DNA from 2 places in the Streptomyces niveiscabiei genome. Region 2 is predicted to be linked to the other one. Evidence: riboswitches for the same ligand, from Rfam matches in the RefSeq annotation. Region 2 holds a riboswitch; the other holds the start of a gene.
The links. Region 2 has a riboswitch for S-adenosylmethionine ahead of PV682_RS07020 (aminotransferase class V-fold PLP-dependent enzyme). Riboswitches for the same ligand answer to the same signal wherever they lie in the genome.

Region 1: linked by a shared signal. The riboswitch ahead of thrC (threonine synthase) and the one ahead of PV682_RS07020 (aminotransferase class V-fold PLP-dependent enzyme) in region 2 are both predicted to bind S-adenosylmethionine.

Annotation. Positions count from the first base shown of each region.
Region 1 is NZ_JARAYJ010000022.1:7,765-23,403, reverse strand. Features, by position in the region: gene PV682_RS26960 (MoaD/ThiS family protein) at 1-192, opposite strand, end outside; gene thrC (threonine synthase) at 189-1,493, opposite strand; SAM riboswitch class I at 1,511-1,658, opposite strand; gene PV682_RS26950 (glucosyl-3-phosphoglycerate synthase) at 1,824-2,768, shown strand; gene PV682_RS26945 (alpha,alpha-trehalose-phosphate synthase (UDP-forming)) at 2,836-4,209, shown strand; gene otsB (trehalose-phosphatase) at 4,185-5,012, opposite strand; gene PV682_RS26935 (DUF3263 domain-containing protein) at 5,109-5,351, opposite strand; gene PV682_RS26930 (extracellular solute-binding protein) at 5,372-6,598, opposite strand; gene PV682_RS26925 (ROK family protein) at 6,740-7,681, shown strand; gene nagA (N-acetylglucosamine-6-phosphate deacetylase) at 7,678-8,823, shown strand; gene PV682_RS26915 (1-phosphofructokinase family hexose kinase) at 8,912-9,841, shown strand; gene PV682_RS26910 (carbohydrate-binding protein) at 9,843-10,811, opposite strand; gene cdgB (diguanylate cyclase CdgB) at 10,930-12,591, opposite strand; gene PV682_RS26900 (flavin reductase family protein) at 13,013-13,504, shown strand; gene PV682_RS26895 (GNAT family N-acetyltransferase) at 13,567-14,043, shown strand; gene arfB (alternative ribosome rescue aminoacyl-tRNA hydrolase ArfB) at 14,153-14,578, opposite strand; gene PV682_RS26885 (TerD family protein) at 14,824-15,399, shown strand; gene PV682_RS26880 (aminoglycoside phosphotransferase family protein) at 15,540-15,639, opposite strand, start outside.
Region 2 is NZ_JARAYJ010000004.1:148,104-163,742, forward strand. Features, by position in the region: gene PV682_RS06960 (carbohydrate kinase family protein) at 1-633, shown strand, start outside; gene PV682_RS06965 (cysteine desulfurase/sulfurtransferase TusA family protein) at 650-1,972, opposite strand; gene ctaC (aa3-type cytochrome oxidase subunit II) at 2,226-3,185, shown strand; gene ctaD (aa3-type cytochrome oxidase subunit I) at 3,182-4,912, shown strand; gene PV682_RS06980 (cytochrome c oxidase subunit 4) at 4,909-5,307, shown strand; gene PV682_RS06985 (L,D-transpeptidase) at 5,438-6,706, shown strand; gene PV682_RS06990 (response regulator) at 6,809-7,210, opposite strand; gene ctaE (aa3-type cytochrome oxidase subunit III) at 7,377-7,997, shown strand; gene qcrC (cytochrome bc1 complex diheme cytochrome c subunit) at 8,078-8,890, shown strand; gene qcrA (cytochrome bc1 complex Rieske iron-sulfur subunit) at 8,887-9,945, shown strand; gene qcrB (cytochrome bc1 complex cytochrome b subunit) at 9,942-11,582, shown strand; gene trpD (anthranilate phosphoribosyltransferase) at 11,705-12,769, shown strand; SAM riboswitch class IV at 12,831-12,947, shown strand; gene PV682_RS07020 (aminotransferase class V-fold PLP-dependent enzyme) at 12,988-14,331, shown strand; gene PV682_RS07025 (Lrp/AsnC family transcriptional regulator) at 14,332-14,613, opposite strand; gene PV682_RS07030 (rhomboid family intramembrane serine protease) at 14,610-15,317, opposite strand; gene PV682_RS07035 (hypothetical protein) at 15,473-15,639, shown strand, end outside.

The DNA.
Region 1 (15,639 bases), on a different contig from region 2:
GTCATCATTGACGTACACATTGACGAACCGCCGCAGCTTCCCCTGGTCGTCCAGGACGCGCGCGGAGATGCCCGTGTGGTTCTTCTCCAGGTCCGCGATGACCTCCCCGAGGGTCCCGCCCTCGGCGGCCACCTCGGCCTGTCCACCGGTGTACGTACGCAGGATGGTCGGGATACGAACGGTCACGCTCATGCGAGGCCAGCCTCTCGGAAGGAGTCCAGGGTCGGGCGGATGGTGGCGGTGAGCCCCGTACCGGCGACCGCGTCAAGGGTCTTGAGGCCGTCACCCGTATTGAGGACGACCGTCGTGAGGGACGGGTCCAGCAACCCGTTCTCGATCAGCTTGCGGGTGACCCCCACGGTCACGCCCCCGGCGGTCTCCGCGAAGATCCCCTCCGTCCGCGCCAGCACCTTGATCGCGTCGACGATCTGCTCGTCGGTGACGTCCTCGACGGCACCCCCGGTCCGCCGCGCGATGTCCAGCACGTACGGCCCGTCGGCGGGGTTCCCGATCGCCAGCGACTTCGCGATCGTGTCCGGCTTCTGCGGCCGTACGACGTCGTGCCCCGCCTTGTAGGCGACCGACACCGGCGAGCAGCCCGCCGCCTGCGCGCCGAAGATCTTGTACGGCTTGTCCGCGACGAGCCCCAGCTTGATCAGCTCCTGGAGCCCCTTGTCGATCTTCGTGAGCTGCGACCCGGAGGCGATCGGTACGACGAGCTGGTCCGGAAGTTCCCAGCCGAGCTGCTCGCAGATCTCGTACGCCAGCGTCTTGGAGCCCTCGGCGTAGTACGGCCGCAGGTTGACGTTGACGAAGCCCCAGCCCTCGCCCGCCGAGTCGCCGATCAGCTCGGAGCAGAAGCGGTTGACGTCGTCGTAGTTGCCCTCGATGCCGACCAGCTCACCGCCGTAGACGGCGGCCATCACGATCTTGCCCTGCTCCAGGTCGTGCGGGATGAAGACGCAGGAGCGCAGGCCCGCGCGGGCCGCCGCGGCGCCGACCGCGCCGGCCAGGTTGCCGGTCGAGGAGCAGCTGAGGGTGGTGAAGCCGAAGGCGCGCGCCGCTTCGAGCGCCTGGGCGACGACGCGGTCCTTGAAGGAGTGGGTCGGGTTGCCGGAGTCGTCCTTGACGAACAACTTGCCCTGCTCGACGCCGAGTTCGGCGGCGAGGCGGTCGGCCTGGACGAGCTTGGTCCAGCCGGGGTTGATGTTCGGCTTGTCGGCTACGTCCGCCGGTACGGGGAGTAGGGGGGCGTAGCGCCAGATGTTCGCGGGGCCCGCGGCGATGCGGGCTCGCAGCTCTTCGGTGTCATACCCATCGAAGTCGTACGCGATCTCCAGCGGCCCGAAACACTCCTCGCAGGCGAAGGAGGGGCCGAGGGGGACGCGGTGGCCGCACTCGCGGCAGCTCAGCGCCGCTGCGGGACCGAGGTCGACGGCGGGAGCGGCGTTGTCGGCGGTCGGCGTGGTGGTCGCGACGGTTTGCACAGCCATGGAGGCGAGGCCCTTTCTCCTCATCTTCCTCACGACGCATCTCGCCGTGAGACGGATTTGGCACCTTCCCTAGCCGGGAGCCTCGCGGCGTGATCACGCACGAGACCGGCTGGAGGGTTGCCGGGGCTTCATCGGGCCGTATCCCTCTGCCCCTCTGGATGAGCGGTATGAAGTTATGAGTGGAGCTGTCCGCCAGGCGCCCCCGACATGCGATGGTCACCAGCGTTGTTCAAGACTGTAACCGAAGGCCACGACAGTTGAGATAGTCGTCCGAGGCGCGAGATGGATCACACGCGGCAGTGTGACCGTGACAGTGAGGAGCCGCTGACTGTGCTGGAAGAAGCCGAGCGCTGGCTGGCCACCCGCTCCTGGTCGGTGACCGATCGCCCCCTGCACCGGATCATGGCGGCGAAGCGGGCCACCGGGCTGACCGTCTCCGTGGTCCTCCCCGCGCTGAACGAGGAGGCGACCGTCGGTGACATCGTCGCGGTCATCCGCCACGACCTGATGCTCCAGGTGCCGCTCGTCGACGAGCTCGTGGTCGTCGACTCCGGGTCCACCGACCGTACGGCGGAGGTAGCCGCGTCGGCGGGCGCCCGCGTCGTCCACCGCGACGCGATCCTCCCGCGTATTCCCGCACTACCCGGCAAGGGTGAGGTCCTGTGGCGGTCCCTCCTCGCCACCACCGGCGACATCGTCTGCTTCATCGACGCGGACCTGCGCGACTTCTCCTCCGACTTCGTCTCCGGGATCGTGGGCCCGCTGCTGACCGATCCGGACGTCGACCTGGTGAAGGGCATGTACGACCGCCCCCTGGCCGGCGCGTCGGGGCAGGGCGGGCGGGTGACCGAGCTGATGGCACGCCCGCTGCTGAACCTGCACTGGCCTCAACTCGCGGGTTTCGTGCAGCCGTTGGGGGGCGAGTACGCGGCCCGGCGGAGCCTCCTCGAACAACTCCCGTTCCCGGTCGGGTACGGGGTCGAGCTGGGCATGCTGGTCGACGCCCTGCATCTGGTCGGCCTCGACGCCCTGGCCCAGGTCGACATCGGGGTCCGCAAGCACCGCCACCAGGACGGGCAGGCGCTGGGCCGCATGTCCGCCGCGATCTACCGGACGGCCCAACTGCGGCTGGCGCGGGGGCACTTGATCCGGCCCTCGCTGACCCAGTTCGAGCGCGGCGAGGACGGTTTCGAGGCGCGGACGTACTCGGTGGACACGGAGGAGAGGCCGCCGATGGTGGAGATCGCGGAGTACGCGCGGCGGAAAGTCGCCTAGGACCCGCCATCGGGCGTACGCCGTATACGAACGTTTGAGCAGCGCGGCGTCTGGCTAGGTTGGGCATATGACGTTCGGTGCTTCCCGTGTGCTCGTCGCCTCCAACCGGGGCCCCGTCTCGTACTCCGTGGGGGACGACGGCACCCTGCACGCCAAGCGCGGCGGCGGCGGAGTCGTCTCCGGGCTCTCCGCGATCGATCCGGACGCCGGTGCGCTGTGGGTGTGCAGCGCGCTGTCCGACGGGGACCGCGAAGCGGTACGCCGGGGGGTGGGCGAGCCGGGGACGCGGATGCTCGACATCCCGGCCGACGTGCACGCCGACGCGTACAACGGCATCGCCAACTCCGTGCTGTGGTTCGTCCACCACATGCTGTACCAGACGCCGCTGGAGCCCGTGTTCGACGCGGAGTTCAGGCGGCAGTGGGTGTCGTACGAGTCGTACAACCGGGCGTTCGCCACGGCGCTGGCGGAGGGGGCGGCCGAGGGGGCGGCGGTACTAGTACAGGACTACCACCTGTGCCTCGTCCCCGGCATGCTGCGTGAACTGCGGCCCGACCTGCGCATCGGCCACTTCTCCCACACGCCCTGGGCCCCGCCGGACTACTTCGCGCTGCTGCCCGACGACATCCGTACGCAGCTCCTGACCAGCATGCTCTCCGCCGACCGGCTCGGTTTCCTCACCCGGCGGTGGGCCGACGCGTTCGCCGCCTGCTGTCCCGACGGCACCGGGTCGACCGGCATCGGCGTGCACCCCCTCGGCGCCGACGCCGACTTCCTGCGCGAGCGGGCGAACCAGGCCGACGTACGGGACCGGATCGCGTCCCTGCGGGCGGAGATCGGCGAGGGGCGGCTCGCCGTCGTCCGCGTCGACCGGACCGAACTGTCCAAGAACATCGTGCGGGGACTACTGGCCTACAGGCACCTGCTCGATACGCGCCCCGAGTGGCGTGACCGTGTGGTCCACGTAGCTTTCGCGTATCCCTCCCGGCAGGACCTCACGGTGTACCGGGACTACATGGACGAGGTCCAGCGCGTCGCCGACGAGATCAACTCCGTCTACGGGACGGCGAGTTGGACCCCCGTACTCCTCCATCTCAAGGATGACTTCGCGCGCTCCCTCGCGGCGTACCGCCTCGCGGACGTCGCCCTGGTCAACCCGATCCGCGACGGCATGAACCTCGTCGCGAAGGAGGTGCCGGTCGTCTCCGACGACGGGTGCGCGCTGGTCCTCTCGCGGGAGGCGGGGGCGTACTGGGAGCTGCGCGACGACGCGATCACCGTCAACCCGTACGACATCCTGGAGACCGCCGAGGCTCTCCACGAGGCGCTCTCCATGCCGCGCGGGGAAAGGGCGGAGCGCACGAAGCGGCTCGCCGCCGCGGCCACCGCCCTTCCGCCGACGCAGTGGTTCCTGGATCAGCTGACGTCGTTGACGAGCTGAGTGAGGAGCTCTACGACTCCGGGGGGACCGTCCACGATCAGGTCGGCCCTGTCCCTGAGGGCGGTGACCTCGTCGCTGCCGCTACAGACGAGGATGCCGGGGGTGCCGGTCTCCCTGAGGGCGTCCACGGCGTCGAAGGCGGGGAGGTCACCGAGGTCGTCGCCGGCGTAGAGCACCGCGGCGACGCCGGACTCCTTCTCCTTCTCCCTCTCCGCTTCCTCGACGAGGCGCCTGAGTGCGGCCCCCTTGTCCATCCCGGCGGGCCTGATCTCCAGGACCAGGCGTCCCGGCTCGACGATCAGCCCGTGCCGGGTGGCGAGTTCGGCGACCGGTTCCCGCAGTTCCTCCCACAGTCCCTGCGGGTCCTTCGCACGCCGGGTGTGGACGGCGACGGCCCGGCCCTTCTCCTCGACCCAGGCGTCCGTGGCGCCCACGATGCCGGGGAGTTCGGCGCGTACAGCCTCCAGGCCGGGGGGAGTCGGGGGCGCGGTGACCTGTCCGGTGCGCTGCTCCCAGCGTTCGGCACCGTAGTGGCCGAGCACGATCATCCCTTCGACGCCGTCGAACTGCCCGTAGCGGACGGCCACTTCGGCGGGGCGCCCGGTGATGACGGCGATCCGCGCGCCCTTGCCCGCGAGGGCGGCGAGCGCTTCGAGGGCGCCGGGGTAGGGGCGGGACTTCTCCGGGTCCTCGACGATGGGGGCGAGCGTGCCGTCGAAGTCGAAGGCGAGGAGGGCGCGGGAGGGGTGGGCGCGGATGGCGGTCAGGGCTTGGTGGGCGGTGGGGGTGAGGTGGGTACCCATGGGGTCGACAGTAGAGGGTCGGGTGCGGGTTGGTGGGGGCCGATCGCGCAGTTCCCCACCCACCCGCACCCCGAAGTCCTCCGAACCCCCCACCCTCTACCGCTCCTCCCGCCGCCCCTCCCGCACTCGTCGTAGGCGGTTGACCGTCACCGGGTCCAGGGCCAGTGCCCTGGAGTCGTCCAGCAGTGCGTTGAGGAGTTGGTAGTAGTGGACGGGGGACAGACCGAGTTCCTCGCGGATCGCGCGTTCCTTTGTGCCGGGGCTGGGGAACGAGCGGCGCTCCAGCGCCAGGATGTCGCGCTCGCGGCGGGCCAGGCCGGGGTGGTCTTCGGGGGGCATACCCCGACAGTAGTCCCCGGTTACGACACCCCACTCTCCGCGGCCATCGCCTCGGTCTCCAGCCTGCGCAGCACGTCGTCGGGACGTACCCCGGGAGCCACCGCGCCGCCGATGCCCTTCTTGACGGACGCCGCGACGGTGGCCCAGGACGTACGCCCCACGGGGTACAGCTCGGAGAGGGGCAGTTGCTCCAGGAAGGGTTCGAGGTCGCGGTCCTCGGGGGCCGTGCTCATCACCGCGGACGCGGAGGACGTCACCGGCAGCAGGTCGTACTCACGGGAGAACGCGAGCACGTTGTCCTCCTCGTACACGAAGTCGAGGAACTTGCCGATCTCGGACCGGTGCCCGTGCTGCTTGAACGCGGTCATCCAGTCGGCGACCCCCATCGTGAGCGGCCGGACCCCGGACTTCCCGGGCATGGCCACCATCCCGTACCGGACCCCCTTGTCCCGGGCCATCTTCATCAGCGAGGGATGCCCGATGAGCATCCCCACGTCACCGGCGGCGAAGGAGGAGAACGCGGTGGCACGATTCAGCTTCGCGGGCGCGACGGGCCCGGTCAGCCCCTTGTCGACCAGCTTGTCCTGGAGCCACTCGAAGGTCTGGACGTTCTCGGCGGAGTCGAGGCTGTAGGTCCCGGCGGTGGAGGTGTACCCCCCGCCCCCGCTGAGCATCCACTGCATGGCCTCGGCCTGCGCCTCCTCGGGCCCGAGCGGAAGGGCGTACGGGTACGACACCCCCGCCTCCTTCAACTTGGCGGCGTCGGCGGCGAGTTCGTCCCACGTGGTGGGCGGCTCGCTGATCCCCGCCTTGGCGAAGAGCCCCTTGTTGTAGAAGAGGAGCCGGGTGGAGGAGGCGAACGGCATCCCGTACTGCTGCCCGCGCACCTTGCCCGCGCTGGCGAGCTGGGAGACGAAGTCGGCCTGGGTGGGGATGGAGAGCAGGTCGCCGGCCTTGTAGAGGAGGCCGCGGTCGGCGTAGTCGGCGTACGACCCGATCTGCGCCATGTCGGGCGCGTCCCCGGCGTCGACCATGTCCTTGACCTTTTTGTCGACGTCGTTCCAGGAGTACACGCTGACCTGGACGTCGACGTCGGGGTGCTTCTCCTCGTACGCCTTGGTCAGCTTGGCCCAGTACTTGGTGGAGCTGTTGGCCGCGCTGTCCCCGTAGTCCGCGGCGACGAGTCTGAGGCTCACCCGGCCGGAGTCACTCCCAAGGACTCCGCACCCCCCTACAGCCACCGTCATGCCCAACGCGGCCAAGGCCCCGACCCAACCCCTCTGCACCACTGCTGTCCACTCCACCAACGCTTGTCCGATAGTCGGATCAAGGTCTACACCACCCCAGTGGACTAGACCTCTCCCGGGTCCTCGGCCACACTGTTCACCGTGAGACATGTCATCGCCCTCGACGTGGGCGGCACCGCGATGAAGGGCGCCCTGATCGGCGCGGACGGCGCGCTGCTGCACCGCGACCGCAGGCCCACCGCCCGCGAGCGGGGCGCCGAGGCGGTGATCGAGGGCATCCTCGGCTTCGCGGCGGACCTCCGGTCGTACGGGGTACGCCACCTGGGCGAACCCGCCCTCGCGTCGGGCCTCGCGATCCCCGGCATCATCGATGAGACCTCAGGGGTAGCCGTCTACGCCGCGAACCTCGGCTGGCGCGACGTCCCCCTGCGCGACCTCTTGGCAACCCGTACCGGTACCCCTGCGGTACTGGGCCACGACGTACGCACGGGGGGCCTCGCCGAGGGCCGTCTGGGCGCGGCCCGCGAAACCCCCCGCTTCCTCTTCCTCGCCCTCGGCACCGGCATCGCGGGCGCGATCGGCACCCCCACCGGCATCGACCCCGGCGCCCACGGCTCCGCCGGCGAGATCGGCCACATCGTCGTACGCCCCGGCGGCACCCCCTGCCCCTGCGGACAGCGGGGCTGCCTGGAGCGGTACGCGTCGGCGGCGGCGGTGACGGAGGCGTGGGCGAGGGCCTCCGGCGACCCGACGGCGGACGCGGCGCACTGCGCGAAGGCGGTGGAGGCGGGCGACCCGAGGGCTGTGGAGGTGTGGCAGCAGGCGGTGACGGCACTCGCGGACGGCCTGCTGACGGCGCTGACCCTGCTGGACCCGGCGAGGATCGTGATCGGAGGGGGGCTGGCGGAATCGGGAGACACCCTGTTCACACCGCTGCGGGAAGCGATCGGGGCCCGGGTGACCTTCCAGCACACCCCGGAGATCGTCCCGGCGGCGCTGGGTGACACGGCGGGCTGCTTGGGAGCGGGCTTGATGGCGTGGGATCTTCTCAGGAAAACGAACGGTTTGGAGAAAACGCCGTGAACCCGCACCCGACCACGCTCCTCACCGGCGCGACAGCAGTCCTCCCCTCCGGAACCGCCGTCCAGGACATCGCCGTTCACGGCAAGCGCATCACCTCCGAGGCCCCCGAGACCGCCCACCGGATCGACCTCACCGGCCACTACCTGATCCCCGGGTTCGTGGACCTCCACAACCACGGCGGAGGCGGCGCCTCCTTCTCCGGCACGGCCGACGACGTACGGACCGCCCTGCACACCCACCGGACCCACGGCACCACCACCCTCGTCGCCTCGACGGTGACGGACGACCTGGACGTCCTCACCCAACAGGCCGGTCTCCTCAGCGAGTTCGCCGAGGACGGCGAGATCGCCGGCATCCACTTCGAGGGCCCGTTCATCTCCCCGTGCAGGAAGGGCGCCCACGCGGAGGCCCTGCTGCGGCACCCGCACCCGGCGGACGTACGCAAGCTGATCGACGCGGCGCGAGGCCACGCCAGCATGCTGACGCTGGCCACCGAACTCCCCGGCGGAATCGACTCCGTGAGGCTCCTCACCGACCACGGGGTGATCGCGGCGATCGGCCACACGGACGCGACGTACGAGCAGACGAGGGAGGCGATCGAGGCGGGCGCGACGGTGGCGACGCACCTGTTCAACGCGATGCCCCCGCTCGGCCACCGGGCGCCCGGCCCGGTCGCGGCGCTGCTCGAAGACCCGCGCGTGACGGTCGAGTTGATCAACGACGGCACCCATCTGCACCCGGCGGCCCTGGAGTTGGCGTTCCGGCTGGCCGGCGCGGAGCGCGTCGCGTTCATCACGGACGCGATGGACGCGGCCGGCAGTGGCGACGGCAGGTACCTGCTGGGCCCCCTGGAGGTCGAAGTCGCCGACGGCGTTGCGAGGTTGGTGGAGGGCGGCTCGATCGCGGGCTCCACGCTGACGCTGGACCGCGCGTTCAAGCGGGCGGTGACGATCGACGGCATCCGGATCGAGGACGCCGTCCAGGCACTGTGCGTCAACCCGGCCCGCCTGCTGGGCCGCCTGGACGAGATCGGCTCCCTGGAGCCCGGCAAGCTCGCCGATCTCCTCGTCCTGGACGAGAACTTCGACCTCAAGGGCGTGATGAGGCAAGGCGGTTGGGTAACAACACCTGAACTGGCGTGAAATCGGCGGCCCCAGGGCGCTGACCCTTTGGCATGATCTGACCTTTGGAAGCATGCCGTAAGCGCCGACGAAGGGGAGGTCGAGGCTGGTGATCCTCACGGTCACGCTCAACACCGCGCTCGACATCACCTATCGCGTGAGGGGACTGCGCCCTCATACGACCCACCGCGTCACGGACGTCACCGAACGGCCGGGCGGCAAGGGCCTGAACGTGGCCCGCGTCCTCGCCGCCCTCGGCCACGAGGTGACGGCGACGGGCTTCGTGGGCGGCGCGACCGGCAAGGTCGTACAGGACCAACTCACCTTGATTCCCAGGGTGGTCGACGCGCTCGTGCCGATCTCCGGGCACACCCGCAGGACCGTCGCGGTGGTGGACACGCACACCGGTGACACGACTCAGCTGAACGAACCGGGCCCGGTCGTCACGTCCGCCGAGTGGGGTGCGTTCCTGGAGGTGTACGACCAACTCCTCCGTTCCGCCTCGGTAGTTGCCCTGTGCGGGAGCCTCCCGCAGGGCGTACCGGTGGGCGCGTACGCGGGGTTGGTGCGGGTGGCGCGGACGGCGGGGGTGCCGGTGCTGCTGGACACGAGCGGCGAGCCGCTGCGGCGCGGGGTCGCGGCCCGGCCCGACATCATCACCCCGAACGCCGACGAACTCGCCGAACTCACCGGCTCCCACGATCCGTTGCGCGCGGCGCAGGACGCGCGCCGCCGGGGTGCCCGCTCGATCATCGCGTCCCTGGGCCCCGAGGGCCTCCTCGCGATGACCCCGGAGGGCCGCTGGCGCGCCACCCCGCCGACCCGCCTGCGCGGCAACCCCACCGGCGCCGGCGACTCGGCCACCGCCGGCCTCCTCTCCGGCCTCCTCGACCAACTCCCCTGGCCGGAGCGCCTTTCCCGGGCCCTGGCCCTGTCGATGGCGACCGTACTGGCGCCGGGGGCGGGGGAGTTCGACCGGGGGGCGTACGAGGAGTGGGTGGGGCGGGTGGCGGTGCGGGGGGAGGTCAGCGCGGCCTAGGTCACATCTTGGTGACCTGCCCCTTCCGCAGCGCCAACTGGTCCAGCAGGACGTTGCACTTGTTGCCCGGCTGGCAGGAGATGGAGATGGTGTTGGTGCCCTTGGTCAGGTTCGTCCAGGAGTAGGTCCTGCTCCACGCCTGGGTGGGGTCCGTGGCGCCAGTGAAGTTGCTGAAGTTCACCGGGCGGCTCTCCGCCTTCCCATTGACCGAGAGGGTCATCTCCTGTTTCTCGCCGACGACGTTGAAGAGGGCGAAGACGGTGTAGGCCCCGTCCTCCGGGATGCCGTTGACGGTCCAGGTGACCGAGGCGCCCTCGGCGTTGAGGCCGGTGACGTACGTGCCGGACTTCGATCCCTTTATGTCAGAGGCGGTGGTCGCGCCACCCTCCAACTTCATCGCCTTCGCATCGGTCGTCGGCGGCAGCTCGCCCTCGGCCGACGGGCTGCTGCCCGGGTCGCTCGCCGAAGCGCTCGCCGACGTCGACGCCTCCGGCGTCGGGGTCGTGCCCTTGTCGGCTTCCTTGTCCTTGTCGCCGAGGGAGACGGCGATGACGATGCCGACGACGACGGCCATGACGACGGCGACGGCGCCGATCAGGAGGCCCTTGGTGTTGGGGCCCCGGCCGCCGCCCCGGTTGGCGGCGCGGGGCGGCTGCTGCGGGGGCGGGCCCTGGTGGAGGCCCTGGCCCTGCTGGGGAGGGCCGTACGCGCCCTGCTGCTGGGGGGCGCCGTACTGCTGGGGTTGGGGGGGTACCCCGTACTGCTGGGGTACCTGGCCGTACGCGGCGGTCTGCTGCTGCGGGCCCGCGGCGGGGCGGCGGTCGCCGACCGCGCGGACCCGGTTGACGGAGTTCGGGTAGCCGTACCCCCCGGACGGCGGCTGGGCTCCCCGGGCCTGTCCGTCCTCGTAGAGGTAGCCGAACGGGTCGTCGTCCTCCGGCGTGCTCGCGCCGTTGTTGCCGGGCGTCATCCCTCGAACTCCTCAACAGGTGCGGGGCCGTCCACAAAGGTGGTGAGAAGAGCGAGCCTACCCGCTCCGCTGGGGCCGAACGGGTGAGTCCGCTTCCTCAAACCCTCTGACCTGCGGTTTATCCGGCCCGGCGATGCTGTTTGGGACGAGATCGTTTCTCGACGTACATCCGCTCGTCAGCGGACTTCAGGACCTCGTCGGCCGTCATACCGCACTGTGCCCACCCGATCCCGAAGCTGGCCCCCACCCGCACGGCCCGCCCCTCGGCGCGGATCGGCTGGATGATCTCGTTCCTGAGGCGTACGGCGAGGTCGGTGGCGTCGGCGCGGCCGAGGCCGTCGGCGAGGATCACGAACTCGTCGCCGCCGAGCCGCGCGACCGTGTCGCCGTCGCGGACCGCGCGGCCGAGGCGCCGGGCGACCTCGATGAGGACGGCGTCGCCCGCGTTGTGCCCGAAGCGGTCGTTGATCGACTTGAAGCCGTCGAGGTCGCAGAAGAGGACGGCGAGCCCCTTCGTGCCGTCGTCGCGGGCGCTCTCGTCGGGGGCGACGACGTGGACGTGGTCGTACCCGTCATACCCAGGGGTGGGGGTGGGGTGGTAGTCGAAGCCGTGGCCGTTGGCGTCGTGCGCGCCGGGGCCGTACGTGCGGTCCATGGCGTCGAGCGCGGCGGGGTGGGTGGACTGCGGGCGGGTGCAGATCCGGGCGGAGAGGCGGGCGCGCAGCTCGGCGGAGTTCGGCAGGCCCGTCAGGGAGTCGTGGGAGGCGCGGTGGGCGAGCTGGAGCTCGCGGCGCTTGCGGTCCTCTATGTCCTCGATGTGGGTGAGGAGGAAGCGCGGTCCGTCGGCGGCGTCTGCCACCACGGAGTTACGGAGTGACACCCATATGTACGTACCGTCGCGGCGGCCCAGTCGCAGCTCCGCGCGGCCTCCCTCCGCGGAGGTACGCAGGAGCGTGCCGATGTCCTCCGGGTGGACGAGGTCGGAGAAGGCGTACCGGCGCATCGCGGAGGCGGGGCGGCCCAGGAGGCGGCACAGGGCGTCGTTGGTCCGCAGGATGCGGCCGTGCTGCTCGCCGCCCATTTCGGCGATCGCCATGCCGGAGGGGGCGTACTCGAAGGCCGCGCGGAACGATTCCTCGCTGGACCGCAGCGCCTGCTGCTCGCGCTCCAGGCGGACCAGGGCACGCTGGATGTTGGACCTCAGGCGGGCGTTGCTGATCGCTATGGCCGCCTGGAAGGCGTACATCTGGAGTGCCTCGCGGCCCCAGGCGCCCGGCAGCCGGCCGTTGCGCGGGCGGTCCACCGAGAGGACTCCGATCAGCTCGCCGCACGTACCCCCCTGGGAGGGTGGGGTGTACATGGGGGCGAACAGGCGGTCCGAGGGGTGCCACTCGTCCTCGAAGCGGGGCGGGGGGCCGTCGGTGTACCACTGGGGTACGTCGTCGTCATCCAGTACCCATCCCTCCGTGTGCGGGATGAAGACCAGGTCCCCCCACCTCTCGCCCATGGCGAGCCGGCGGTCCCAGGACTCGCGCGAGCCCACGCGGCCGGTGATGAGCGCCTCCGCGGCCGGGTTCCCGGCGAAGGCGGCGACGACGAGATGGCCGTCGTTCCGTACGAGGTTGACGCACGCCAGCTCGTAGCCGAGGGCGTTCACGACTCCGTCCGCGACCGTCTGCAAGGTGTCCGCCAGGCTGCGGGCCGTGTTCATGTCGGCCATCGCCTGGTGCAGTTGCCGCAGGGACGCGAGGCGGACATAAGGTTCCGACTCGGTCTCCATGCTCGCCCTCCCCCCGAGACTTCGCAGCGAATCAAGGGTTGTTCATCGGCGTACCTTTTCACCGCCACTGAATCACAGCGCGCCGCCAACTCGGTACACAGGGTCAACAATTCTTATCTCTTGTGACTCAAGTCACAGCAAAACATGAACAATTGGTCGGCGTTTCTGCAATTTTCAGAGTGACCGGGACGTGTTACCGAGTGTTCAGAGAACGCTTACTGTACGTCGATGGTTCCACCGGGACCGTCGGGTTTCGGTCGGTCGTAGGACCCGGTCGTACGACCGCTCTCGGGCCGCAGCCCGATGTGTCCGGGGCCGGCGGACACTAGCGTCCTGGAACGTGCCGAACATTTCTCCGCCCCCCGTACCCACCCTCACCGGGCATGCTGAGGGGGTGAGCAACGACGAGTTCCGGGCCGCGATGGCCCGGCTGGCCGGTGGTGTGGTGCTGGTCACCGCGCAGGAGCCGTCCCTGGACGCCGGCGATCCGGCCGCGCCGCCCGCCGAGGACGTCGGCATGACCGCGACCGCGTTCATGTCCGTCTCCCTCGACCCGCCCCTCGTCATGATCAGCCTCCGTACCGGGTCCCGCATGGACGACCTCCTCGACGAACAGCCCCTGTGGGCGGTCTCCGTCCTGTCCGAGAGCCAGCGGCACATCGCCGGGCGCTTCGCGATGAAGGGACGGCTCAGTGACCGGCTCCTCTTCGAGGACATCCCATACCTGCGGGGTACGCTCACCGGCGCGCCGATGGTGAGCGGGGCGCTCGCGAATCTGGAGTGCCGGACCGAGGAGCGGGTGGTCGCCGGGGACCATACGTTGGCGATCGGACGAGTCCTTTCGGCTTCCGTGCCGAGTGCGGAGGGCGGGCCGTTGTTGTACTTCCGGGGTAGGTACCGACACCTGGGGTAGGGGGTCGGCGGCGTGCGGAAAACTCGTCGCGTTCGTTCGACGGGTCTGCCTAGGGTGCCGCCATGCCCGTACCCCGACTTGAAGAGATCACGCCGGCCAATTTCGAGAAGGCGATCGGCGTCGCCGTCCGGCCGGAGCAGGAGTTCGCCGTCGCGCCGGTCGTGAAGTCGCTGGCGGAGGCGTATGTGCATCCCGGGGTGGCCTGGCCCCGGCTCATCGTCGACGGGGAGCGGGCCGTCGGTTTCCTGATGGCGTTCCTCGACGTCGACTGGCACGAGGACGGGGGGTCCCTGCGGCGGTCCGGGCTGTGGCGGCTCAACATCGCCGCCGGGGAGCAGGGCAAGGGGTACGGGAGGTACGCCGTCCAGGCCGTCGCGGAGGAGTTGCGGGGGCGGGGGGTACGGGAGATGTACGTCACCTGGCATGCCGGGGAGCACGGTCCCGAGGAGTTCTATCTGGGGCTGGGGTTCCGGAAGAACGGGGAGACGGTGGGGGATGCCGGGGAGGAAGAGGTGGTGGGGGTGCTGGAGCTGGGGTGAGGGGGACTTTCGGGGGACTACCGGGGTAGGGGACTACCGAGGTAGGGGGGAGCGGCGTAACGCTCAGGTACCCCGTACCCGTACCCCTCCGGTACCCCGTACCCGTGCCTCACCAGTCCCGGCCCGAGCGGCCCTTCTTCGTTTCCGCGCGGGCCTTCTTCTCCCTCAGGCGGCGTTCGTTGATGCCACGGGGGATGCGGGTCGGGCGGCGGGGCTTCGGCGGCGGCGCGGTGGCCTCCGCGAGGAGCGACGCGAGGCGGACGGCCGCCGCTTCGCGATTGCGCCACTGCGAACGGTGCTCGGAGGCGCGTACGACGATGACGCCGTCGACCAGGCGGGCGGCGAGGCGCTCCAGCGCGCGTTCTTTCCAGACGGGCGGGAGGGATTCCGTACGGGCCAGGTCGAAGCGGAGTTCCACTTGCGTGTCGCTCGTGTTGACGTGCTGGCCGCCCGGTCCCGACGACCGCGAGAAACGCCAGATCAGCTCGGCCTCCGGGAGGGAGACGGAGCCGCGGACGATGTGTGGACCGGACATGCGTTCCATGGTGGGGGCGGCGCGGGCGGGAGTCACGTGAATTACGGGGGTTCTCGCGCGCGGGCGCGTGTCGCCGCCCGTGACGGGTGTCCGGAAGGTGTCCTCCAGGGGGAGGGTAAAGAAAGTAAAGGGGCCGGGAACCTTTGCGGCGCCCTGGGGCGTTCTTCGTGGTAGCTGTAGGTTCACGCCGTACAGCAAGCCGGATGCGGCACCGACGTACGACAACAAGGGAAGGACTCCCAACCATGGCTGTAAGCCTGTCCAAGGGTGGCAACGTCTCGCTCACCAAGGAGGCTCCGGGCCTGACCGCCGTCACCGTGGGCCTGGGCTGGGACGTCCGTACGACCACCGGCACGGACTTCGACCTCGACGCCTCCGCGATCGCGGTCAACCCGGCGGGCAAGGTGTACTCCGACGCCCACTTCGTCTTCTTCAACAACAAGCAGACCCCGGACAGCACGATCGTCCACACCGGCGACAACCGCACGGGCGAGGGCGAGGGCGACGACGAGCAGATCAACGTCAACCTCGCGGGCCTCCCGGCCGACGTCGACAAGATCGTCTTCCCGGTCTCGATCTACGACGCCGAGAACCGCTCGCAGAACTTCGGCCAGGTCCGCAACGCGTACATCCGCATCCTCAACCAGGCCGGCGGCGCGGAGATCGCCCGCTACGACCTCTCCGAGGACGCGGCCACCGAGACCGCCATGGTCTTCGGCGAGCTCTACCGCAACGGCGCGGAGTGGAAGTTCCGCGCGGTCGGCCAGGGCTACGCGTCGGGCCTCGCGGGCATCGCGCAGGACTTCGGGGTGAACGTCTGAGGTTCGCTCGGATGTAGGTAGGTGATCGGAGGGGCCCTGGCTGCTGCATGCGGCCGGGGCCCGTTCGCGTGGTCGGGGCGCTGGCGCCCGGTGATGCCTGGTGCTCGGCCCCGTTCCGGGTCCCGGCGAGCGCGTGGCGCCTAGAGCGGTTCGGCTTGCTCCGTGAACGGTTCGCGCAGCCAGGCGGCCGATGCTTCCGCGTTCTGCTGAGGCACGCCGTTCCCTGTGGCAAACACCCGC
Region 2 (15,639 bases):
TCCTTCTACGCCGGCGCGATGAGCGAGGCGCGGTTCATCGAGCTGAAGGCCGTCTCCGACCGCGTCGGCGGCATCGACCTCGTCTCCATCGGCGCGGACGACCCCGAGGCGATGCTCCGCCACACGGAGGACTGCCGGACCCGGGGCGTCCCCTTCGCCGCCGACTTCTCCCAGCAGATCGCCCGCATGGACGGCGCCGAGATCCGCGAACTCCTCGAAGGCGCCACGTACCTCTTCTCCAACGAGTACGAGAAGGGCCTCATCGAGTCCAAGACCGGCCTCTCCGACGCCGAGATCCTCGCGAAGGTCGGCCACCGGATCACCACCCTCGGCGCGCGCGGCGTCCGCATCGAGGCCGTCGGCGAGCCCGTCATCGAGGTCGGCGTCCCCGAGGAGGAGCGCAAGGCCGAACCCACGGGCGTCGGCGACGCCTTCCGCGCCGGGTTCCTGTCCGGGCTCGTCTGGGGCGTCTCCAAGGAGCGTGCCGCACAGGTCGGCTGCATGCTGGCGACCCTCGTCATCGAGACGGTGGGCACGCAGGAGTACACGCTGGAGCGGGGCCACTTCCTGGAGCGCTTCGCCAAGGCGTACGGGGAAGAGGCGGCGGCGGAAGTTCGGGTCCACCTGAGCTGAGCGGAAGGAAGGGCGTTCACTTGATCCGGCGGATCACGTACGCCCTTCCTTTTTCCCGGGGTTCCTCCCCCACGTACTCGTGGCCCGTCATCTCGCACCACGCGGGAATGTCCAGGCGGGCCGCCTCGTCGTCCGCCAGGACCGTCACGACCGCCCCCACCGGCACGTTCCTGATCGCCTTCGCCAGCTCGATCACCGGAATCGGGCACCGCTTCCCCAGCGAGTCGACGACCGTCCCCTGAACCGGTGTCACCTCCGCCCCCAGCTTCTCCCGCACCCCCGCCACCACCCCCGGCAGCACATCGAGGAACCTCTCCACGTCCGCCTCCGCCACGCCCGCCGGCAGGGACACGCGTACGTTCCCCTCGCTCAGCACCCCCATCGCCTTGAGGACATGGCTCGGCGTCAACGTGTCGCTCGTGCACGACGACCCCGAGGAGACGGCGAACCCCGCGCGGTCCAGCTCATGGAGGAGCGTCTCGCCGTCGACGTACAGACAGGAGAACGTGACGATCCCCGGCAGCCGCCGCTCGGGATCGCCCACGACTTCGACGTCGGGTACGAGCCGGGCGACCCGTTCCCGGATCCGCGAGGTCAACTCCCGTACCCGCACGGCCTCGACGGCGGCGTCAGCCCGCACGGCCCGCAGCGAGGCGACCGCCGCGACGACGGCCGGCAGGTTCCCGAACTCCTCATCCTCCCGAGGCGCGAACCGCACCCCCTTCCGCACGGCAAGCACCCCCACACCGGCGGGACCACCCCACTTCCGGGCACTGCCGGTCAACACGGACCACCCCTCCGGCACATCCCCCCACCCCAAAACCTGAGCCGCATCCACCAACAACGGCACGTCCCCACACACCTCAGCCACCTCACCCACCGGCTGCACAGTCCCCACCTCATGATTGGCAGCCTGCAAACAGGCCAACGCGGTATCCCCCCGCAGAGCCTCCCGATACCCCTCGACACCGACGGCACCCAACCGCCCTACAGGCACCTGGGTGACCTCCCCGTCCCACTGTTCGGCCACATGGAGCACGGAAGAATGCTCGACGGATGACACGATCAGGTGAGCCCCCACGCGCCGCCTCCCCGCCAACACGCCCGCCATACCCACCTGTACGGCCCGAGTCCCGGACGAGGTGAACCGAACTTCATCGGCCCGACACCCAATGGCTTCGGCAGCGGCCTCCCGAGCGGCATCAAGCAGAACCCGGGCTTTCCGCCCTTCCCGATACAACTTCCCAGGATCAGCCCACCCGTCCTCCAAAGAGGCCAACAGAGCCTGACGAGCGACGGGATGAAGCGGAGAACCGGAAGCGGCGTCAAAGAAAGGCACCGGCCCACGCTATCGCCGATAGGGGCGCGGGGAACTGCGCGAACAGCCACAACGGACCCGCAGCCGCCAAACCAGCGAACCACCCGAGTTAGAAGGCACCCCTCCCCGCGAACCCTCGAAGAGCGTCGGCTAGGGTTTGGTCCGCATAAACATCCAAACCCCTGCCCGACGCAGGGCGGCGCCCGGCCACCGACCACCGACGGAGTCAGGCCGCAGCCAACCCGCGCGGGCGAGACTCTCGGGAAGGCGCTACGTGAGTCCCAACGGCTCCGACCGCTCGCCGCGGCGCCCGATGCGGCGGAAGCTGCTCCAGGCATTGACCGCGGGCCTGGTCCTGGCGACCGCCACCGGTTGCACATCTAAGGACTTCCCCCGCCTTGGTATGCCCACCCCCACGACGGAAGAGGCTCCGCGGATCCTCTCCCTGTGGCAGGGGTCCTGGGCGGCAGCGCTGGTTACCGGCGTGCTGGTGTGGGGCCTGATCCTGTGGAGTGCTTTCTTCCACCGGCGCAGCCGCACCAAGATCCAGGTACCGGCGCAGACGCGTTACAACATGCCCCTTGAGGCGCTGTACACGGTCGTACCGATCGTCATCGTCTCGGTCCTGTTCTACTTCACGGCGCGGGACGAGTCGAAGCTCCTCAGCCTGGAGAAGAAGCCGGACGTCACGGTCAACGTGGTCGGGTTCCAGTGGAGCTGGTGCTTCAACTACATCGAGAACGTGCCCGGTTCCACCGGCGACGCGAAGACCGACGAGAACCTGGACGCGATCCCGGACCGGTTCAAGAAGGACTTCCCCGCGGACGCGGGCGGCGTCTACACCTGCGGTGTCCCCGGTGAGCGGAACCCGCAGACCAACAACCCCGGCCCGACCCTCTGGCTCCCCAAGGGCAAGACGGTCCGCTTCGTGCTGACTTCCCGTGACGTCATCCACTCCTTCTGGGTGGTGCCGTTCCTGATGAAGATGGACGTCGTCCCGGGCCACACCAACGCCTTCCAGGTGACCCCCAACAAGGAGGGCACCTTCCTGGGCAAGTGCGCCGAGCTCTGCGGCGTCGACCACTCCAGGATGCTGTTCAACGTGAAGGTCGTCTCTCCTGAGCGCTACGAGCAGCACCTCAAGGAACTCGTAGAGAAGGGGCAGACCGGTTACGTTCCCGCGGGTATCGAGCAGACCACCCACGAGAAGAACCGGGAGACGACAAACCTGTGAGCATCCTCAACGAACCCCAGGGTGCCGAGGCCGACTCGTACGAGAACGAGCTGCCGGTCCGGCGCAAGCAGCCCGGCAACGTCGTGGTCAAGTGGCTCACCACCACTGACCACAAGACGATCGGGACGCTGTACCTCGTCACGTCGTTCGCGTTCTTCTGCATCGGCGGCGTCATGGCGCTGCTGATGCGCGCCGAACTGGCCCGCCCGGGCCTCCAGCTCATGTCCAATGAGCAGTTCAACCAGGCGTTCACGATGCACGGCACGATCATGCTGCTGATGTTCGCGACGCCGCTCTTCGCGGGCTTCGCGAACTGGATCATGCCGCTCCAGATCGGCGCCCCCGACGTCGCCTTCCCGCGGCTGAACATGTTCGCCTACTGGCTGTACCTGTTCGGCTCGCTCATCGCCGTCGGCGGCTTCCTCACCCCGCAGGGCGCGGCCGACTTCGGCTGGTTCGCCTACAGCCCGCTGTCGGACGCGGTCCGCTCGCCGGGCGTCGGCGCCGACATGTGGATCATGGGTCTGGCCTTCTCCGGCTTCGGCACGATCCTCGGCTCGGTCAACTTCATCACCACCATCATCTGCATGCGCGCGCCGGGCATGACCATGTTCCGCATGCCGATCTTCGTGTGGAACGTGCTGCTGACGGCCGTTCTGGTCCTGCTGGCCTTCCCGGTCCTGGCGGCGGCGCTGTTCGCGCTGGAGGCGGACCGCAAGTTCGGAGCGCATGTCTTCGACGCCGCGAACGGCGGCGCCTTGCTATGGCAACACCTCTTCTGGTTCTTCGGCCATCCAGAGGTGTACATCATCGCGCTACCGTTCTTCGGCATCATCTCCGAGGTCATCCCGGTCTTCTCCCGCAAGCCGATGTTCGGCTACATGGGCCTGGTCGGCGCGACCATCGCCATCGCCGGTCTCTCGGTGACGGTGTGGGCGCACCACATGTACGTGACCGGCGGGGTACTGCTGCCGTTCTTCTCGTTCATGACGTTCCTCATCGCGGTGCCGACCGGTGTGAAGTTCTTCAACTGGATCGGCACGATGTGGAAGGGCTCACTGTCCTTCGAGACACCGATGCTGTGGGCCACCGGCTTCCTGATCACCTTCACCTTCGGTGGTCTGACCGGTGTCATCCTCGCCTCGCCGCCGATGGACTTCCACGTCTCCGACTCGTACTTCGTGGTGGCCCACTTCCACTACGTCGTCTTCGGCACGGTCGTCTTCGCGATGTTCTCCGGCTTCCACTTCTGGTGGCCGAAGATGACGGGCAAGATGCTCGACGAGCGCCTCGGCAAGATCACCTTCTGGACGCTGTTCATCGGCTTCCACGGCACGTTCCTCGTCCAGCACTGGCTGGGCGCCGAGGGCATGCCGCGCCGGTACGCCGACTACCTCCACGCCGACGGCTTCACCGCGCTGAACACGATCTCCACGATCAGCTCGTTCGTCCTCGGTCTGTCGATCCTGCCGTTCTTCTACAACGTGTGGAAGACCGCCAAGTACGGCAAGAAGGTCGAGGTCGACGACCCGTGGGGCTACGGCCGTTCGCTGGAGTGGGCGACCTCCTGCCCGCCGCCGCGGCACAACTTCCTCACCCTGCCGCGGATCCGCAGTGAATCCCCGGCGTTCGACCTGCACCACCCGGAGATCGTCGCGCTCGAACAGCAGCAGCTCGAGCACGCGCACGCCGGGGCCATCGCGGGCGGCAAGGAGGCCGGCAAGTGAAGGTCCAAGGCAAGATGTTCATCTGGCTGAGCGTCTTCGTCCTCGCCATGGCGGTCGTCTATGGCGTGTGGTCGAAGGAGCCGGCCGGTACGACCGCCCTCTTCCTCGCGTTCGGCCTGTGCATCATGGTCGGCTTCTACCTCGGCTTCACGGCCAAGCGGGTCGACACGGGAGCGCAGGACAACAAGGAGGCGGACGTCGCGGACGACGCCGGCGAGCTGGGCTTCTTCAGCCCGCACAGCTGGCAGCCGCTGTCCCTGGCCGTCGGCGGCGCCCTCGCCTTCCTGGGGGTCGCGGTCGGCTGGTGGCTGCTGTACTTCTCGGTGCCGCTGCTCCTCGTCGGGCTGTGGGGCTGGGTCTTCGAGTACTACCGCGGTGAGAACCGCACGCAGTAGCACCACCGCTGTGCCGTCGAGGCCGGACACTCCGTCAGGAGCGTCCGGCCTCACGCTTTCGCCGCACACCGGGTAGCTCGTACGAGTGACTCGGCGCGCAGGGTCGGCGTGCCGTTCCTAGCGTGAAGCCATGACCCACCCGAACCGTACGACGCCCCGCCCCGCCACAGTCGTCCGCTGCGCCCTGCTGGTCAGCGCTCTGGTCGCGGGCGCCGCCGCCTGCGGCTCGGGCGGCGGACACCCGCTCGCCTCACGGCCGTACGACGCGACCGGCCAGGTCGTGTTCGCCGGGCTCCCCGGCGACGGGCGCAAGGCCGACCCCGACAAGCCGCTGGAGATCACCGTCAAGGACTCCGAGGGGCCCCTCACGGACGTCACCGCCGTCGACGCCACAGGACGCTTCGTCGCGGGCGAACTCGCCGCCGACGGGCGCCGGTGGCACTCCACGGAGCCGCTGGCCGCGAACGCCCACTACACGGTCCGCGTGAGCACCGAGGACGACGACGGGGCGCCCGGCCGCCGCGTCCTCACCTTCGACACAGGGGCGCCGGTCTCCAAGAAGCGCCTGGAGGTCACCTTCGGCCCCGACGCCGGTACGTACGGCGTCGGCCAGCCCATCACCGCCACGCTCAGCCGGCCCGTCAAGGACCCCGCGCAGCGCGCTGTCGTCGAGCGGGCCCTCAAGGTCGACTCCACGCCCTCCGTGCCGGGCGCCTGGCACTGGGTCGACTCCAAGGAACTCCACTACCGCCCCAAGGACTACTGGCCCGCCCAGGCCCGCATCCGCGTCCACAGCCACCTCGACGGCATCAAGATCGGCGACCGGCTCTGGGGCGCGAAGACACCGGACCTGAACCTGAAGATCGGCGACAAGGTCGTGGCCGTCACCGACGCGTCGTCCCACTGGATGACCGTCTACAAGAACGGCGAGGAGATCAACTCCATCCCCGTCACCACCGGCAAGCCCGGCTTCGAGACCCGAAACGGCGTCAAGGTCGTCCTCGGCAAGGAGTACAACGTCCGCATGCGCGGCACGACGGTCGGCATCTCCGCCGGCTCCTCCGAGTCCTACGACCTCTCCGTCTACTACGCCACCCGCGTCACCTGGTCCGGCGAATACGTCCACGCCGCCCCCTGGTCCGTCGACTCCCAGGGCTCCGCCAACGTCTCCCACGGCTGCACCGGCATGAGCACCGGCAACGCCGCCTGGTTCTACGAGAACGTCCGCGAGGGCGACGTGGTCAAGGTCATCAACAGCTACGGCGACGACATGGAACCCTTCGGCAACGGCTTCGGCGACTGGAACGTCACCTGGAAGAAGTGGCAGGAGGGAAGCGCGTTGACGACGAAGAAGGGCCCACAGGGGGACACGTCAAGATTGCAGCCGACGATGGTGTGACGTACCTAGGGGCGCGGGGCTGTGTCTATTAGCGGCTCCGCCGCAGGGCGCGAGCAACCACACACGACCGGCACTCGCGCACCCACAGAACCCCCCGCCCCCTCAGGCGCTCTGAAGCCGCCCCTGCCGCAGCAGAGACGCCAGCGCCCCCGCGAACTCCACCGGCTCCACCGGAAGCGTCACAGCCCCGTCCGCACGGCTCCACGTGGCCAGCCACGCGTCCTGGGGCCGCCCCATCAGCACCAGCACCGGCGGGCAGTTGAAGACCTCGTCCTTCAACTGACGGCACAGCCCCATGCCCCCCATGGGCGCGGCCTCACCGTCGAGGATCACGACGTCGATGCCGCCCTTGTCCAACTCCCGCACAACCGCCGGAGCCGTCGCACACTCCACAAAGCTCACCAACGGAGTGTCAGGCGCGGGCCGGCGGCCGGTCGCCAGCCTCACCTGCTCCCGCGTGTTCGCGTCGTCGCTGTAGACCAGCACCGTGGCGGTCGGCTGCATCGTTCCTCCGTGACTTCGGCGACATTGGCGTCGTACGGAAAGGCCCATCCGGCCGGATGCTACTCCCCGATACGCCCCGCTGAACACCACGTCAACACCGGTTCGGCGGGCGGTGACACTCCGAACGGCACCCCCCGGAGTGAGGGCGGGATAAGCGACCGACATAATGTCGGTCGTGGCGACAGCAACGACAGCAGAAACCGGGCACGCGCACCCGTCGGTCAACCGGCCGAACCTCACCAGCGTCGGAACCATCATCTGGTTGGCATCCGAGCTGATGTTCTTCGCGGCCCTCTTCGCGATGTACTTCACCCTCCGATCGGTGACCGGTCCGGATCACTGGAAGGAGATGGCGTCAGCCCTGAACTTCCCGTTCTCGGCGACGAACACCACCATCCTGGTGCTCTCCTCCCTCACCTGCCAGCTCGGCGTCTTCGCCGCGGAGCGCGGTGACGTGAAGAAGCTCCGGGGCTGGTTCATCATCACGTTCGTGATGGGCGCGATCTTCATCGGCGGCCAGATCTACGAGTACACCGAGCTGGTCAAGCACGAGGGCCTCTCGCTCTCCTCGGACCCCTACGGCTCGGTGTTCTACCTGACCACCGGCTTCCACGGTATGCACGTGACGGGCGGCCTGATCGCCTTCCTCTTCGTACTCGGCCGTACCTACGCGGCCAAGAAGTTCACGCACGAACAGGCGACCGCCGCGATCGTCGTGTCCTACTACTGGCACTTCGTCGATGTCGTCTGGATCGGCCTTTTCGCGACGATCTACATGATCAAGTAGCCGGGCCGCATCCCGCCCGCGTTATCGCAACGCACATCCCAGACGCACCGACACCGAAGATCCTGACACCGGGGTAATCCGTGAAAAAGCTCTCCGCACGACGACGCCATCCCATGGCGGCGCTCGTCGTCCTACTCCTCGCGCTGGCGTGCACGGGGGGGCTGTACGCCGTGTTCGCGCCCGCAGACAGGGCGAAGGCCGACGAAACCGCCCAGTCCCTCACCATTGAGGAGGGGAAGAAGCTCTATGCCGTCGGCTGCGCCAGCTGCCACGGCACCGGCGGTCAGGGCTCCTCGGACGGTCCGAGCCTGGTCGGCGTGGGCTCCGCCGCCGTCGACTTCCAGGTCGGCACGGGCCGTATGCCGGCCGCGACCTCCCAGGGCGCGCAGGTGCCCCGCAAGAAGGTCATCTACACGCAGGCGCAGATCGACCAGCTCGCCGCGTACATCTCCTCCCTGGGCGCGGGCCCGACCGTCCCGACGAAGGCGGAGTACGGCCCCGACGGCGCCGACATCGCCAAGGGCGGCGAACTCTTCCGCACCAACTGCGCGCAGTGCCACAACTTCACCGGCAAGGGCGGCGCCCTGACGAAGGGCAAGTTCGCGCCGACGCTGGAGGGCGTGGACCCGAAGCACATCTACGAGGCCATGCAGACCGGCCCGCAGAACATGCCGTCGTTCGGCGACGGGACGCTCTCGCCGCAGAACAAGAAGGACATCATCGCGTACCTGAACGCGGTCAACGGTGACGAGACCGTGAACCCCGGCGGCCTGGAGCTGGGCGGCCTCGGCCCGGTCAGCGAGGGCCTGTTCGCCTGGATCTTCGGCCTCGGCGCGCTCGTCGCGGTCGCCGTCTGGGTCGCCGCTCGGACCGCAAAGGCCAAGAAGTCATGAGTAGCCAAGACATTCCAGAAGAGAACCTGCCGGCAGAGCAGGATCACGCGCACGGCGCGGTAGGCGTCGCGGACGAGCAGAACCCGTTCGCCGACCCCGGTCTCCCGCCCCACGAGCACCGCATCCAGGACATCGACGAGCGGGCCGCCAAGCGCTCCGAGCGCACGGTCGCCCTGCTGTTCACGGTCTCGATGCTGGCGACCGTCGCCTTCATCGCCTCGTACGTGGCGATCCCGCACGACAAGTCGATCTACGTCTTCCCGATCGGTCACCTCAACGCGCTGAACTTCGCGCTGGGCCTGACCCTCGGCGTCGCGCTGTTCTCCATCGGCGCGGGCGCGGTCCACTGGGCCCGCACCCTGATGTCCGACGTGGAGATCGCCGACGAGCGCCACCCGATCGAGGCGTCCCCCGAGGTCAAGGCCAAGGTCCTGGCCGACTTCAAGCAGGGCGCCAAGGAGTCCGCGCTCGGCCGCCGCAAGCTGATCCGCAACACGATGTTCGGCGCGCTGGCCATGTTCCCGCTCTCCGGCGTCGTCCTGCTGCGCGACCTCGGCCCGCTGCCCGGCACCAAGCTGCGCACCACGCTGTGGGCCAAGGGCAAGCTGCTCGTCAACATGAACACGAACGAGCCGCTGCGCCCCGAGGACGTCGCGGTCGGGTCGCTGACCTTCGCCAAGCCCGAGGGCCTGGAGGAGCACGACCACGAGTTCCAGACGGAGATCGCCAAGGCGGCCCTGATGATCATCCGGATCCAGCCGGAGAACATCAAGGACAAGCGCGAGCTCGAGTGGTCGCACGACGGCATCGTGGCCTACTCGAAGATCTGCACCCACGTCGGCTGCCCGATCTCGCTGTACGAGCAGCAGACGCACCACGCGCTCTGCCCCTGCCACCAGTCCACCTTCGACCTCTCCGACGGCGCCCGGGTGATCTTCGGCCCCGCCGGCCACGCCCTGCCGCAGCTGCGCATCGGCGTCAACGACGAGGGCTACCTTGAAGCGCTCGGCGACTTCGACGAGCCCGTCGGTCCTTCGTTCTGGGAGCGCGGATGAGCACCACGACCACCAAAGAGGAGTCCCGCGAACGCGGGAAGGCACCGGCCGGCGAGCGCGTCGCCGACTGGGCCGACGGCCGGCTCGGGATCTACTCCCTTGCCAAGGCCAACATGCGCAAGATCTTCCCCGACCACTGGTCGTTCATGCTGGGCGAGATCTGCATGTACAGCTTCATCATCATCATCCTCACGGGTGTGTACCTGACGCTGTTCTTCCACCCGTCGATGAACGAGGTGGAGTACCACGGCAGTTACGTCCCGCTCCAGGGACAGCTGATGAGTGAGGCGTTCGCCTCGACCATGCACATCTCGTTCGAGGTGCGCGGCGGTCTGCTCATCCGGCAGATCCACCACTGGGCGGCGCTGATCTTCGTCGCCGCGATGATGATCCACATGATGCGCGTCTTCTTCACGGGCGCGTTCCGCAAGCCGCGCGAGGTCAACTGGCTGTTCGGCTGGCTGCTGCTGGTGCTGTCGCTGTTCACCGGCTTCACCGGCTACTCGCTCCCCGACGACCTGCTGTCGGGTACCGGTGTGCGGTTCATCGAGGGCGTGCTGCTGTCGATCCCGGTGGTCGGCACGTACCTGTCGTTCTTCATCTTCGGCGGGGAGTTCCCCGGCGGCGACTTCGTGGCCCGCTTCTACTCGGTCCACATCCTGCTGCTGCCGGGCATCATGCTCGGCCTGATGGTGGCCCACCTGATCCTGGTCTTCTACCACAAGCACACGCAGTTCGCGGGTCCCGGCAAGACGAACAACAACGTCGTCGGCATGCCCCTGCTGCCCGTGTACATGGCGAAGGCCGGCGGGTTCTTCTTCCTGGTCTTCGGTGTCATCGCGGTCATCGCGGCCGTGGCGCAGATCAACCCGATCTGGGCGCTCGGCCCCTACCGGCCCGACCAGGTGTCGACCGGCGCCCAGCCCGACTGGTACATGGGCTTCGCCGAGGGTCTCGTCCGTGTGATGCCGGGCTGGGAGATCAACTTCGCGGGCCACACGCTCGTCCTGGGCGTGTTCATCCCGATCGTGATCTTCCCGCTGGTGCTCGTCGCCATCGCCGTCTACCCCTTCATCGAAGCCTGGGTCACCGGCGACAAGCGCGAACACCACATCCTGGACCGGCCGCGCAACACCCCGACCCGCACCGGGTTCGGTGTGGCCTGGCTGACCGCGTACTTCGTGATGCTGATCGGCGGTGGGAACGACCTCTGGGCCACCCACTTCCACCTCTCCATCAACGCGATCACCTGGTTCGTCCGGATCGGCTTCTTCGTCCTCCCCGTCCTCGCGTTCATCGTCACCAAGCGGATCTGCCTCGGCCTCCAGCGCCGCGACAAGGACAAGGTGCTGCACGGGCGCGAGACCGGCACGATCAAGCGGCTCCCGCACGGTGAGTTCATCGAGATCCACGAGCCGCTCAGCCAGGAGCAGCTGCACACGCTCACCGCGCACGAGCAGTACGAGCCCGTCGCGATCGGCGCGACCACCGACGAGAACGGGGTCAAGCGCAAGGTCAAGGGCTCGGAGAAGCTCCGCGCCAAGCTCAGCGAGTCGTACTACGGCGAGGACAGCCAGATCGCCAAGCCGACCGTCGAGGAGTACAAGGAGATCACGAGCGGCCACGGCCACCACTGATCCCAGCCAGTCAGCTGTAACGCCACAGAAGGCCCCGTCCGAACCCCGGACGGGGCCTTCGCGCTGCCCGTGGCTGGATAGGGTGTGCAGAGACTTTCCCTACGACTCTCAGGAGCGGCTTCATGAGCGCTGTGACCCCCGCTGGAGGCGACACCGCGGCGGGCCGTTCCTGGCCCTCCGTCCTCAACGCGCTGCTCTCCGGGCACGATCAGAGCGCCGACGCGACCGCCTGGGCCATGGACCGCATCATGCGCGGCGAGGCCACGGACGCGCAGATCGCCGGGTTCGTGGTGGCGTTGCGGGCCAAGGGGGAGACGGTCGAGGAGATCACCGGGGTCGTGCGGGCGATGTACGAGCACGCCAACACGATCGAGGTGTCCGGCCGTACGGTCGACATCGTCGGGACCGGCGGGGACGGCGCGAAGACGGTCAACATCTCGACGATGTCGGCGCTGGTCGTCGCCGGCACGGGCGCGAAGGTCGTCAAGCACGGCAACAGGGCGGCGTCCTCGTCGTCGGGCGCCTCGGACGTCCTGGAGAAGCTCGGCGTCAACCTGGAGCTGACGCCCAAGCGGGTCGCGGAGGTCGCCGAGCTGGCGGGCATCACGTTCTGCTTCGCCGTCAAGTTCCACCCGGCGCTGCGTCATGTCGCCGCCGCGCGCGGGCAGTTGGGCATCCGCACGGTCTTCAACGCGCTCGGCCCCCTCACGAACCCGGCGCGCGTGAAGTCCCAGGCGGTGGGCGTGGCCGACCCCCGCATGGCCCCCATGATCGCGGGCGTCCTGGCGGACCGGGGCAACTCCTCCCTGGTCTTCCGGGGGGACGACGGCCTGGACGAACTGACGACCACGGCGACGTCCCGGGTCTGGGTGGTCCGCGACGGCAAGGTCACGGAGGAAACCTTCGACCCCCGGGACGTGGGCATCGACCTGGTCCCCATCGAGGCCCTGCGGGGCGGCGACCCCTCGTACAACGCCGAGGTGGCCCGCAACCTGCTGAACGGCGAGCAGGGCCCCGTCCGGGACGCGGTCCTTCTCAACTCGGCGGCGGCTCTGGTGGCCCTCAACCCGGGCACGGGCACCCTCGCCGGCCAGCTCCGGGACGGCATGGCGAAGGCGGCGGAGTCGATCGACTCGGGGTCGGCGAAGAGGACGCTGGACCGCTGGGTGATGGCGACGAACGAGTAGGTGTTCCGCGATCCGGACAGAACTTGCGCCTCCGCGATCACTTCATCTACTTTCTGAACCAGGTCATGAGTGACAGTCATGAGGCCCCGGCCGACTGTCCGGCAACCCTCCGTCCGTGGCGGGGTGCCCCGGGTGAAGACCAGGCCGTGGGCAGCGAGGTCCTCGGCAAGCGCGGACCCTCCTGACGCCGGGGGTCCTGGTCGTCGAGGAGTTGTGCAGTGTCCGTCACCCTTGCCCCCGTTCAGCCCGTCTGCGCCCCCCTGGACGTCCTGGGCCGAGACGTCACCGTCCCCCTGGTCACCGGCGGCGAGGTCACGTACGCGGCCCTCGACTACGCGGCCAGCGCCCCGGCGCTTCAGCGTGTGTGGGACGACGTCGCCGCGTACGCCCCGTACTACGGCAGTGTCCACCGGGGCGCCGGCTACCTCTCCCAGCTCTCCACGGACCTCTTCGAGGCCGCGCGCAGGACGGTCGCGGAGTTCCTGGACTGCCGCGAGGACGACGAGCTGGTCTTCACGCGCTCGACGACGGACTCCCTGAACCTGCTGGCCCGCGCGGTCCCCGCGAACTGCCAGGTGTACGTCTTCGAGACGGAGCACCACGCGTCGCTGCTCCCCTGGCAGCACCGGGACGTGAAGTACCTGGACGCCCCCCGCACCCCCGAGGACGCGGTGGCGACGCTCGGCCGGGCCCTCGCCGCGCGGGACACCTCGGCGCCCGCCCTCGTCTGCGTGACCGGCGCCTCGAACGTCACCGGCGAGCTGTGGCCGGTCCGTGAGCTGACGGCGACGGCGCACGCGCACGGCGCGCGGATCGTCCTGGACGCGGCGCAGCTCGCCCCGCACCACCCGGTGTCGGTGAAGGACCTGGACGTCGACTGGGTCGCGTTCTCCGGCCACAAGCTGTACGCCCCGTTCGGCGCGGGCGTCCTCGCGGGCCGTACGGACTGGCTGCGCGCGGCGGAGCCGTACCTCGCGGGCGGCGGCGCCAGCCGCAGGGTGAGCCGCGCGGCGGACGGCTCGGTCGAGGTGGAGTGGCACGAGAACGCGGCCCGCCACGAGGCCGGCTCACCGAACGTGATCGGCGCCTACGCCATCGCGTCCGCGTGCAAGGCGCTGACGGAGGAGGGCTTCGGCAACCTCGTCGCCCGTGAGCGCCACCTGATCGCCAAGGTCCGCGCGGGCCTCGCGGACGTCCCCCAGGTCCGCGTCCTGTCCCTCTTCGGCGACGACGCCCCCCGCGTGGGCGTCCTCTCCTTCGTGGTCGACGGCTGGAACAGCTCCCACTTCGCCGCCGCCCTCTCCGCGGAGTACGGCATCGGCGTGCGCGACGGCCTGTTCTGCGCGCACCCCCTCGTCAACCACCTGCTGGGCGCGACGGCGACGCGGGCGGGGGAGTGCGGCGAGGCGACGTCCCTGAACGCGATCCGGGTGAGCTTCGGCGCGGGCACGCCCGACGAGCACGTGGACCGCTTCGTCAAGGCGGTACGCGAACTGGTGACGCTGGGCGCGAAGTTGACGTACCGCACGGAGAACGGCCGCTGCGTGCCGGCCAACGCCTGATTACGAGTCGAGGCCGATCGCGAACGCGGCCTCCAGGTCGTGCTGGGAGTACGTGCGGAACGCGACGTGCGTGTCCGTCGCCTCCACGCCGGGGATCTTGCTGATCCGGCCGGGGATGACGTCGGCCAGGTCCTCGTGCTCCCGCACCCGGACCATCGCGACGAGGTCGTACGTCCCGGTCACCGAGAACACCTCGCTGACGCTCTCCAGGGAGGCGATCTCCTCGGCGATCTCCGGAATCCGGTCCACGCTGGTCTTGATCAGGACGATCGCGGTGATCACGGCTGGTTCTCTCCCTCGGGGGCGGGTACAGAGGCGGCCCCAACTGTAGTCGTACGGGTGAATCGCGCCCACGCGTACAGGAACCCCAGCGTGAAGCCGACGACGTGGGCGAGGTAGGCGACGCCGGGGCCGTCGGAGGCGTGGTTCGCGGCGAGCCACTGGAGGGCCGCCCAGAAGGGGAGGACCAGCCAGGCGGGGAAGCGCAGGGGGAGGAAGAAGAGGAACGGCAGGAGACTGGTGACGCGCGCCCGGGGGAAGAGGTAGAGGAAGGCCCCGAGGACGGCCGAGATCGCTCCGGACGCCCCCACGAGGGACTGTGCGGAGCCGGCGTGGGCAGCCGCGTACCCCAGGAGGGCGAGGCAGCCGCAGCCGGTGTAGAAGAGGGTGAACTCCACGCGCCCCATGCGTTCCTCGGTCATCGCCCCGAAGACGTAGAGGAAGAGCATGTTGCCGAGCAGATGGACCCAGCCGCCGTGCACGAACAGGGCGGTCAGCGGGGTGAGCGCGGCCCGCGCCGACCCCTCGAAGAGGTCGGCGGGCACGACCCCCCAGCGGTGGTAGTACGCCCGCTGCGCCGCGACGAGCGCCTCGCCGGAGCCGTACGAGGGATTCAGCCCCGACGCGGGCCCGAGGACGAAGACGGCGCAGCACAGCGCGATCAGCCCGTACGTCACCGGTGCGGCGGGTCGCCACCTGTCGATCATGGCTACAGAGCATGACGCAACCGGATACAACGGCCCATATCGCCTCGCCGTCGCGGACAGGCGGGCGGCGGGTCCCCGCCAGGCCGTAGGGTTACGGCCACACGCACCGGGGCACGCCCCCGGCGCACGGCCCAGAAAAGGAGCGGACGGTTCCGATGCCGGTTACCCTGCCGACCGCCACCACCCGGTGGCGCTGCACCCTCTGCGGAAACCTCACCCGGTTCGACGTGACCCGTTCCTCGAAGGTCGTCGAGTACGTCCACCTCGACCTGGCCGGAGAGCCGAAGGTCGAGGAGCGCGAGGTGGTCAGTGAGACCATCGA